Regions from separate parts of the Pseudomonas sp. No.117 genome, predicted to be linked through region 2. Evidence: riboswitches for the same ligand, from Rfam matches in the RefSeq annotation. Region 2 holds a riboswitch; each other region holds the start of a gene.
The links. A riboswitch is a leader RNA that binds a small molecule or an ion and turns the genes downstream of it on or off. The one in region 2 is predicted to bind cobalamin.

Region 1: linked by a shared signal. The riboswitch ahead of ACYJP6_RS08205 (ABC transporter substrate-binding protein) and the one ahead of ACYJP6_RS11480 (CbtB domain-containing protein) in region 2 are both predicted to bind cobalamin.
Region 3: linked by a shared signal. The riboswitch ahead of cobO (cob(I)yrinic acid a,c-diamide adenosyltransferase) and the one ahead of ACYJP6_RS11480 (CbtB domain-containing protein) in region 2 are both predicted to bind cobalamin.

Annotation. Positions count from the first base shown of each region.
Region 1 covers NZ_BAAJNP010000003.1:314,823-318,083, forward strand. The annotation lists gene ACYJP6_RS08200 (FecCD family ABC transporter permease) at 1-582, opposite strand, end outside; gene ACYJP6_RS08205 (ABC transporter substrate-binding protein) at 579-1,595, opposite strand; cobalamin riboswitch at 1,627-1,766, opposite strand; gene cobJ (precorrin-3B C(17)-methyltransferase) at 1,835-3,261, opposite strand, start outside.
Region 2 covers NZ_BAAJNP010000004.1:348,307-351,567, forward strand. The annotation lists gene cobW (cobalamin biosynthesis protein CobW) at 1-724, opposite strand, end outside; cobalamin riboswitch at 827-1,009, opposite strand; cobalamin riboswitch at 1,068-1,276, shown strand; gene ACYJP6_RS11480 (CbtB domain-containing protein) at 1,363-1,548, shown strand; gene ACYJP6_RS11485 (CbtA family protein) at 1,560-2,234, shown strand; gene ACYJP6_RS11490 (cobalamin biosynthesis protein) at 2,234-2,608, shown strand; gene ACYJP6_RS11495 (segregation and condensation protein A) at 2,599-3,261, opposite strand, start outside.
Region 3 covers NZ_BAAJNP010000002.1:176,710-179,970, forward strand. The annotation lists gene ACYJP6_RS04330 (cobyrinate a,c-diamide synthase) at 1-539, opposite strand, end outside; gene cobO (cob(I)yrinic acid a,c-diamide adenosyltransferase) at 533-1,159, opposite strand; cobalamin riboswitch at 1,252-1,445, opposite strand; gene ACYJP6_RS04340 (four-helix bundle copper-binding protein) at 1,545-1,874, shown strand; gene ACYJP6_RS04345 (mandelate racemase/muconate lactonizing enzyme family protein) at 1,880-3,079, opposite strand; gene ACYJP6_RS04350 (2-hydroxyacid dehydrogenase) at 3,090-3,261, opposite strand, start outside.

The DNA.
Region 1 (3,261 bases), on a different contig from region 2:
CAGCCAGAACATGACGCTACGCGCCTGCTCGGCGTTGGCCGCGGTGGCGACGATATAGGCGGTCAGGGCATTGAACAGCTGGGAGGCGGCAACCCCGGCGAGGATGATGCGGGTGCTGCCGCCGCTGCCGAGAAAGGGCAGCACCACGGTGAAGGCCAGCATGGCGCCGAGGAAGGCGCCCAGGGACACCCCGAGCACCCCGCCGCCGACGCCCAGCAGCATCACCAGCACCGCGCCGGTGGAGGCGCCGGCCGACAGCCCCAGCACATAGGGTTCGGCCAGGGCGTTGCGCAGCAGCGCCTGGAGGATGGCGCCGGACACCGCCAGGCCCGCGCCGCAGCAGGCCGCTACCAGGGCGCGGCTGAAGCGGTATTCCCAGACGATACCCTGGACGATGCGCTCCACCGGATAGGGGCCCAGACCGAGACCATTGGCGATGGCCTGCAGGCTGGTGAGGGGGGCGATGGGCATCTCGCCGAAGGAGGCCGCGAACACCACGCTGGCGGCCAGCGCCAGCACGGCGGCCAGGCCCAGCAGCCAGCGCCAGGGCCGGGCGCCTTCGGCCGCCAGGGGCAGGCTCATGGTTTGGGCTTGGCCAGGGCGCTGGCCAGGGCCTCGACGCCATCCACCACCCGCAGCGAGGGGTTGAGGGTCGGGGCGTCCACCACCAGCAGGTGGTTCTCGCGCACCGCGCGCAATTCGCGGGTCAGGGGATCGCTGCGCAGGAAGGCCAGTTTCTTGTCGACGTCGTCGGCCGGGTACAGGCGGCGGTCCATGCGCGCCACCACGATATAGTCCGGGTCCAGGGCGGCGACGCGCTCCCAGCTCACTGCCGGCCATTCCTCGGCGCTGTCCACCACGTTGCGCAGCCCCAGGGCGCGCGCGATCCAGGCGGGCGCACCGAGGTTGCCGGCTACCCAGGGATCCCCTTCCAGGCGGGTACTGGAGAACCAGAACAGCACCGAGCGCCCCTGCACCCCGGCAGCCTTGGCTTGCTCGCCAGCGGCGGCGATACGCCGGTCCAACTCAGCCGCCAGGCGGTCGCCGGCCGGCTGCACATCGAGGATGGTCGCCAGCTCGTGCACTTCACGGGTCACCAGCTGCATGTCGAAGGGCGCGCTGCGACTGCCGTCGCTGTTGGAATCGGCGGTCACCGCCTTGCCCTCGCAATCGCTGGGCGCCACGTAGGCGGCGATGCCGAGGTCGGCGAAGCGCGGGAAGTCGCCCACCTCGCCACCGGGGCCGACATGATAGGTGTACTGCGCCGCCACCAGGTCCGGCCGGGTACCGACCACGGCCTCGAAGCTGGGCGCGTTGTCGGCCAGGCGCGGGACGCCCTTGCCCTCTGCCTGCAGATCCACGGGCAAGCCACCGAACCAGACGCCAGTGCCCACCATCCGCGGGGCAACGCCCAGGCGCAACAGCAGCTCGGTGCTGGCCTGGCCGATACTGACCAGACGTTGCGGCGTGTGCTCGAAGACCAGGTCGCGACCGCAGTTGTGCACGGTCAGCGGATAGTGGGTGGCGGCCTGAGCGGTGAAGGACGAAACGGACAGTGCCGCAGCGGCTAGCAGCGGCGAAAGACGGCGAAGCATGGACTCTCCTTGGGATGACGCGTCCCTTGTGGATGGTTGGTGTCCCCTGGCAAGGTCTGGCTCATCTCCCGAAGGAGACTCACAGTGGCGCGACCGCGCCGGATTTGCACCGGCTTCCCGCCAGCGGATCTGAGGTGTCGCCGACGGTGAACCAGCGGCGACCAATCTTCAAGCACCGGTTTCGCCTGGAAAGTGCCCGCGCTCGGCCGGCGACTTCTCAAACGCGCCAGAATGTTACTTTATAACAATTCAGAATCATACCAGCGTGGCGTATAGACCCATTCGCCACCATCGGCCCGCGGGAAACGCCGGGTATGGCTGGAGCCGAGGATCACCAGGGTGCGTGAATCCACCCTATCGCTGCGCAAGGCGCCGAGGCTGGTGTATTCGAGACCGCCACCGGGCCGGCCGACATCGCGGCCGAGAATTACCGGAGTGGTCGCCGGGCGACAGCTGCGCAGGACGTCCAGGGCCCGGTCCAACTGATGCGGACGGGCCTTGGAGATGGGGTTGTAGAAGGCCATCGCCAGGTCCGCCGCGGCGGCCTGGCGCAGCCGCTGCTCGATCACCGCCCAGGGCTTGAGGTTGTCGGACAGGGAGATCAGGCAGAAGTCGTGGCCCAGGGGCGCCCCCGCCAGGGCGGCGCTGGCCATGGCCGCGGTGATGCCCGGCAGGATCTCCAGCTCCACCGCTGCCCAGCGCGGATCCGCAGCGCCTTCCAGCACCTCCAGCACCGCCGCGGCCATGGCGAAGACCCCCGGATCACCGGACGACACCATGACCACGCGCCGACCGCTGGCGGCCAATTCGAAGGCGTGACGGGCGCGCTGCAGCTCCTCGCGGTTGTCGCTGGCATGGGCCAGCTGGTCGGGTCGCAGGGGACCGGCCATGTTCACGTAGGTGGCATAGCCGAGCACGTCCTGGGCCTGGTCCAGGCTGCGGCGCACCACCGGGGCCATGAGTTCGGCCGCGCCGGGGCCGAGGCCCACCACGCTGAGGCGACCACGGCGTTGCCCGAGCCGATCGGCGTCCAGCGGCGTCGGGTGCAGGTGCAGGGCGATGCCACGCTCCTGGGCGCGGTCGACGGTCGCCTGGGCGAAGTCCGGGGTGCCGGCGTCGACGAATCTCAGCGGTACGTCCAGCGCCTGGCTCAGCTCGGCCAGGGCGGGCGTGGCCATGTCTTCCGCCCGCGCCAGGAGCACGGCGACGGCGCCTGGCGCATAGCCGGTACTGGCGAGCAATTCGCTGACGGCAGTCGCGGTGGCATCGGCGCGTACCGCCACCAACACCGCGCGGGGATGGATCAGCAGGGTGTGATCGTCGGTGCTGGCCAGTGGCGAGACCAGGATGCGCTGTCGCGCGGCGGGATCGCGGGCCAGGGGCACCTCGTCCAGCCAGGGCGCCTCGCCCTCGATGCGCACCGGCTCACCGGCCAGCAGATCGGCCACCCGGTGCTTGGCCACGTCGACATCGGCCAAGGCATAGCCGGTAGGCGGATCGAGCAGGCAGGTGCCGAATCTCAGTTCGCCGCTGGTGGTGATGGCCGGGGCCACGCCCAGTAGCGTACCGAGCTGACGGGCCAGGCGATTGGCCCCGGCCAGGCCGCCCAGCAGCGGCACCACGGCGCTGCCGTCCTCGGCCACCGCCAGCACCGGCGGCTCGGCGG
Region 2 (3,261 bases):
GACGGCTGTCGATATGGGCCTCGGACTCGGCCTGCAGGCCCAGCAGGACCGACAAGGGGAGCACGCCACGACTGGCCTCCACCACCTTGACCGCGGCTGGCAACTCTTCGCTCACCTCGGCACGTACCCGCGTCAGGGCCTCGGCGTCCAGACCGTCGGCCTTGTTGAGGATCACGAGATCGGCGCTGGCCAACTGGTCTTCGAACAATTCGTGCAGCGGCGATTCATGGTCCAGGTTGGGGTCCTGGCGGCGCTGGACATCCACCTGCTCGGGATGAGCAGCGAAGGTGCCAGCCGCTACCGCCGGGCTGTCGACCACGGTGATCACCGCGTCCACGGTGCAGGCGTTGCGGATCTCCGGCCACTGGAAGGCTTGCACCAGGGGCTTGGGCAGGGCCAGGCCGCTGGTCTCGATGAGGATGTGGTCGATGTCGCCACGGCGTGCCACCAGCTCCTTCATCACCGGGAAGAATTCCTCCTGAACGGTGCAGCACAGGCAGCCGTTGGCCAACTCGAAAACGCGGCCCTGGGCCTCTTCTTCGCTGCAGCCGATGCTGCACTGGCGCAGGATTTCGCCATCGATGCCCAGCTCGCCGAATTCGTTGACGATCACTGCGATGCGACGCCCTTCGGCGTGATCGAGCATGTGGCGCAGCAGGGTGGTCTTGCCGGCACCGAGGAAGCCGGTGACGATGGTGACGGGGGTCTTGGCCAGGGTTTTCATGGGCTGCCCTTAGATGGAAAGCGAAAGAAGACGGGCAGGCATGCCGGACGCTCGCCCAACGGCGAGGCCCTGATGGCAGCCCGGATCACCCCGCCCGGTTGCGTATGGGAAACTGGCGAGGCAGGTCTCCTGGCTCGCGGCGCCTGGCTCCGGCCTTCCCGCGTGAGCAGTGGCCTAGTGGAGAGGTTCTGGATGCCGCTTACAGTTGCGGGGGCAGCCGCGGTATCGCACCGCGTTCCCTTTCAAGCTCTTGCAGACAAGAGCACCTCGGAACGCGACAGGCTACGAGTGCCCCGCCGGGGTGTCAATCGAACAGGCTTGACCGGCGGACGACGCCCATGGTCTGCTGAACCTTGCTTCAGGTGTCGCGACTCCGCCATGGGTCGCGGTGAAACGGGAAGCCGGTCCGAGTCCGGCACTGCCCCCGCAACGGTAGACGAGCGCAGGATCACGATGCCACCCGGCCGGCAAGTCTGGGGAAGGCGATTCTGGTAGTTGCATAGGTATGCGACCCTCGTAAGTCCGGAGACCGGCCTGTCGCTTTCAAGCAACCCGCGGTGGGCGGTCGTGCTGGACGGCGGCCGCCTGCGGCTCGCTGCCTAGGCGCGTCCCTGCCGCTTCGACTCCGAGGCCTTGCCATGACCGTCGCCCGCTCCGCCACCGCCCTGTCCCAGACCAATACCCGTGCCCAACGCCTGACCGCCACCCTGCTCGCCTGCTTCCTCGGCCTGAGCCTGGTGTTCCTGGCCGGTTTCTCCCACGTCGAGGCGTTGCACAATGGCGCCCACGACACCCGTCACAGCGAAGGCTTCCCCTGCCACTGAAGGAGCTCGACATGTTCCAGCGTATCGCCTTCAGTGCCGCCCTGGCCGGCCTGCTCGCCGCCCTGCTCCTGAGCGTCCTGCAGGGCCTCTGGATGACCCCGCTCATCCTCCAGGCGGAAACCTACGAGGTCCAGGCCGAGGCACCGGCAGTGGCCGAACACCATGAGCATGGTGAGGAAGCCTGGACACCCGCGGACGGCTGGCCGCGCACCCTGTCGACCTTCGGCGGCAACCTGGTGGTGGCGGTGGGCTTCGGCCTCTTGCTCACCGGCCTGTTCAACCTGCGCGCCCCGACGCGCGTTCATCAGGGGTTGCTCTGGGGGCTGGCCGGCTATGCCACCTTCTGCCTTGCCCCCAGCCTCGGCCTGCCGCCGGAATTGCCGGGCACCGCCGCCGCCGATCTGACCCTGCGCCAGCTCTGGTGGATCGGCACCGCTGGCGCTACTGCCGGCGCCCTAGCTCTGCTGGTCTTCGCGCGCCATCCCGGCTTCAAGATCGCGGCCTTGGGCCTGTTGGTCCTGCCGCACCTGCTCGGCGCCCCGCAACCGGTCGAACACGCCAGCCTGGCGCCGGAGGACCTGCAGCGGCACTTCCAGATCGCCGTGCTGGCGAGCAACCTGCCGTTCTGGCTGTTGCTTGGACTGGCCTGCAGCTGGCTCTTCCAGCGCCAGAGCAGCCGCGCCTGATGAGGCTGATACTGGGCCTGGGTTGCCGCCGAGGGTGTTCGGTTGACGAACTGGCCGAGCTTGCCCAGGCGGTGTTGAACGAAGCGGGCTGCGAGATCGACCAACTTGCGGCGCTCGCCACCCTGGATGCGCGGCTGGAAGAGCCCGGCCTGCAGGAACTCGCGCGTCTCTGGCAACTGCCCCTGCGAGGCTTTCCAGCGGACAACCTGGCCACGCGACCCGGCACCACCGCTGCCAGCGCTGTCGCGCTGCAGCACACCGGCAGCCCAAGCATCGCCGAAGCCGCCGCCCTGCTGGCGGCCGGTGCAGACGCGCGATTGCTGGTGAGCAAGCGCAAGAGCGCCGCGGCCACCGCGGCACTGGCCTATGCCTGAGGTTCTTCTTCCGCGTCGGCGCCACTCACCCGGGCGCGGACGTGGATGGGGCTGAAGGGCTCGTTCTGCACCAGCTCCACCAGGGACTCCTTGACCAGTTCGAGGATGGCCATGAAGGTCACCACCACGCCCAGCCGCCCCTCCTCCAGGGTAAACAGCGCGACGAAGGGTACGAAGGCGCCATCCTTCAGTCGCTCCAGCACCTGACTCATGCGCTCGCGGGTGGACAGGATCTCGCGGGTCACCTGGTGACTCTCGAACAGGTCCGCACGGCGCAGCACCTCGCCCATGGCCAGCAGCAATTCGCTCAGGTCAACCTCGGGCAACAGCTTGCGCGCCCGGGCGTCAGGCGCCGGCAGGGTCGGCACCACGAAGTTGCGCCCTTCGCGCGGAAGGTCATCGAGATCCTCCGCCGCCTTCTTGAAACGCTCGTATTCCTGCAGGCGCCGGATCAACTCGGCACGAGGATCTTCTTCTTCGTCAGCGAGGCCCTCCGCGCGCGGCAGCAGCATGCGCGACTTGATCTCCGCCAGCATGGCCGCCATCAGCAGGTACTCCGCCGCCAGCTCCAGCTGCACCGCCTTCATCAGCTCGACATAGCTCATGTACTGCCGGGTGATCTCGGCGACCGGGATGTCGAGGATGTCGATGTT
Region 3 (3,261 bases), on a different contig from region 2:
GCATCCCGGGGCAGGCTGCCGAAGAAGGTCATGCCCTCCGGCAGGCTGCCGCGGATCAACTGGGTCTGCCGCGGGCTGCCACTGCGATTGGCCAGCACCCCGGCGAATGGCAGGCTCGGGCGATAGTGGGCCAGGCCATAGGCCAGGGCGCCAAAGGTCTGCGCCAGGCCGGCCGCGTCGATCACCCCCAGCACCGGCACGCCGAAGCGCTCGGCCAGGTCCGCCGCCGAGGGCTGGCCGTCGAACAGGCCCATGACGCCCTCGATGAGGATGAGATCGGCCGCTCCCGCCGCTTCCCATAGCAGCCGCCGGCTCTCGGCCTCGCCGATCATCCAGAGGTCGAGCTGGTAGACCGGCGCGCCACTGGCGCGGGCGAGGATCATGGGGTCGAGGAAATCCGGACCGCACTTGAACACCCGCACCCGCCGGCCCTGCCGCGCATGCAGGCGGGCCAGCGCCGCGGTGACGCTGGTCTTGCCCTGGCCGGACGCCGGCGCGGCGATCAGCAGCGCCGGGCAATGCCGCGCCTGGCCTACCATTCGATACCCTGCTGGGCGCGGACGCCGGCCTGGAAGGCATGCTTGACCAGGCTCATGTCGGTCACGGTATCGGCGGCCTCGACCAGCGCCGGCGGCGCGCCGCGGCCGGTCACCACCACGTGCTGGTGCGCCGGGCGGCCGGCGAGATCGGCCAGTACCTGGTCGACCTCCAGGTAGCCATGCTTGAAGGCGATGTTGAGTTCGTCCAGCAGCACCAGGCCGATGGCCGGGTCACGCAGGAGCTCCACCGCGACCGCCCAGGCCGCGGCGGCCGATTGCAGGTCGCGGGCGCGATCCTGGGTGTCCCAGGTGAAGCCTTCGCCCATGACGTGGTAGCGCACCTCGTCGGGAAAGCGCTTGAAGAAGAGTTGTTCGCCGGTGTCGCGGCGGCCCTTGATGAACTGCACCACGCCCACCTTCATGCCGTGGCCAAGGGCGCGCGCTGCCATGCCGAAGGCCGAGCTGCTCTTGCCCTTGCCGATGCCGGTGTGCACCAGCAGCAGGCCACGCTCGTCCTGGGCCTCGGCGATGCGGGCGTCGATCACCGCCTTCTTGCGCACCATGCGCGCGCGGTGGCGTTCGTCGCGCTCGGGGCTGGTGGATTCGGGGGTATCGGTCATGGCGGTGCTCCGGATGCGGGCGCGGCGGAGGCACGGGCAGAGGCACCGCCTGCCAGGCAGGGGTGACACCGCACGATGCCCTCCGCATCGCCGAGATGAACGCAGGCGTGGCCGGTCTCCGGGCTCGTGAGGCGATGCCCAGGGGCATCCGCGGCGCCCCTTCCCGGCCAGGCCAGTGGGTATCGCGCCGCTACTACTCAACTACCGTTGCGGGGGCAGCGCCGGCTCGACCGGCTTCCCTGTTTCACCCCGGCTCAAGCGGGGCACCACGTGCAAGGGCGCAGGGTACGGACTAGCCGGGAGAGCGTCAATCGATCGCGCCACCCGAACTCGGCGCCCCGCGACCGGGTCCACCCTGAACCCCCAAACCGCCAGGAGATACCGGATGACCGATTCCACCCTCGCCGCCTGCATCAAGGCCTGCCTCGACTGCGCCGCGGCCTGCGAAACCTGCGCCAGTGCCTGCCTGGGCGAAGACCATATCGACATGATGCGCGAGTGCGTCCGCCTGGACCGCGACTGCGCCGATGCCTGTCGCCTGGCCGCCACCTTCATGCAGCGCAACAGCGACCGCATCGCCGAAGCCTGTGCCCTGTGCCTGGCCACCTGCCGCGCCTGCGCCGCCGAGTGCGGCAAGCACAAGGCCGAGCACTGCCAGGCCTGTGCCCGGGCCTGTGAAGCCTGCGCCGACGCCTGTGCGGCCATGGCCGCCTGAGCCCCTCAGATCGCCGATACCCGGCCGCTCCGGTCCGGTCGCTGCCGCAGGGCCGGTTGCAGGGCGGTCCCCAGCCCTGGGGCGGTCGGTGGCAGCAGCCAGCCCTGCTCCAGTACCGGCAGCTCGGTCACCAGATCGCAATAGAAACCCGCCAGATAGGCCCGCACCACTTCCTGGAAGATGGCATTGGGCGAGGCCAACCCCAGGTGCAGGGAGGCCATCAGCACCACCGGACCGGTGCAGTCGTGCGGGGCGATGGGCTTCTGGTAGGCCTCGGCCAGGGTGGCGATCTTGCGCGCCTCGCTCAGTCCTCCGCACCAGGAAAGATCCACCATCACGTAATCCAGGGCGTCGGCCGCCAACAGGTCGCGGAAGGCACCGCGCATGGCCAGGGTCTCGCTGCCGCAGACCGGGATACCGGCCAGCCGCCGGAAGTCCGCGAGTCCCTGGACATGGTCCATCTTGATCGGATCCTCGGCCCAGAAAATGTCGTATTCCTTGAGTTCCCGGGCGATCTGCAGGGCGCAGGTGGGATTCCACAGCGAATGGAATTCACACATCACCGCGATGCGGTCGCCCACCGCCTCGCGGATCCGGGCGAAGGGCTCCAGGCCCTGGCGCAGCTCGGCGCTGGACAGGTACTGGCCGTGGCTGGCCAGGGCGAAGGCATCGAAGGGCCAGATCTTCATGGCGGCGAAGCCTTCGTCCACCAGGCTCTCGGCCAGGGCGCCAGGACATTCCACCGCGGCCACCTGGTCGTCGTAGCGGCCGAGCGGCCGCGCCTCGCCCTTGGCGACCAGCCGGCGCCGCTCGCCACCGGTGTTGAAGTGGGGGCTGGCGCAGGTGTTGTAGGCGCGCATCCGCTCATGGACGCGGCCGCCGAGCAACTGGTGGATGGGCACGCCCAGGGCCTGGCCGAACAGGTCCCAGAGGGCGATGTCCAGCGCCGACGCCGCACGGGTCTCCACGCCGCTGCCGTTGAAGCCCAGGTAACCGCGCAACAGTGCCCGGCTGTGGGCTTCGAGCTGCAGGGGATCACGGCCCAGCAACAGCGGCGCGCAGAGCGAATGGATCTGGGCCTCCACGGCTTCGGCGCCGCGGAAGGTCTCGCCGAGACCGACCAGGCCACTATCGGTATGAATTTCCACCCAGAGCAGGTTGGGAAATTCGGCCAGGCGCGTGGTTTCGATACGGGTGATGCGCATGACGTGTCCTCTAACGGGGCCCATGGACCTGATTGAGCAGCGGTTCGCCGCGGCGCAGGCGTTCGATGTTGGCGGCGATCAAGGCATAGCGGCGGGCGAACAGCCCTTGGGTCCAACCGGAGATATGCGGCGTGCAGAAGGCGTTGGCGAGGTCCTCGAAGCGCTCGCGCGCCGGCGCCACC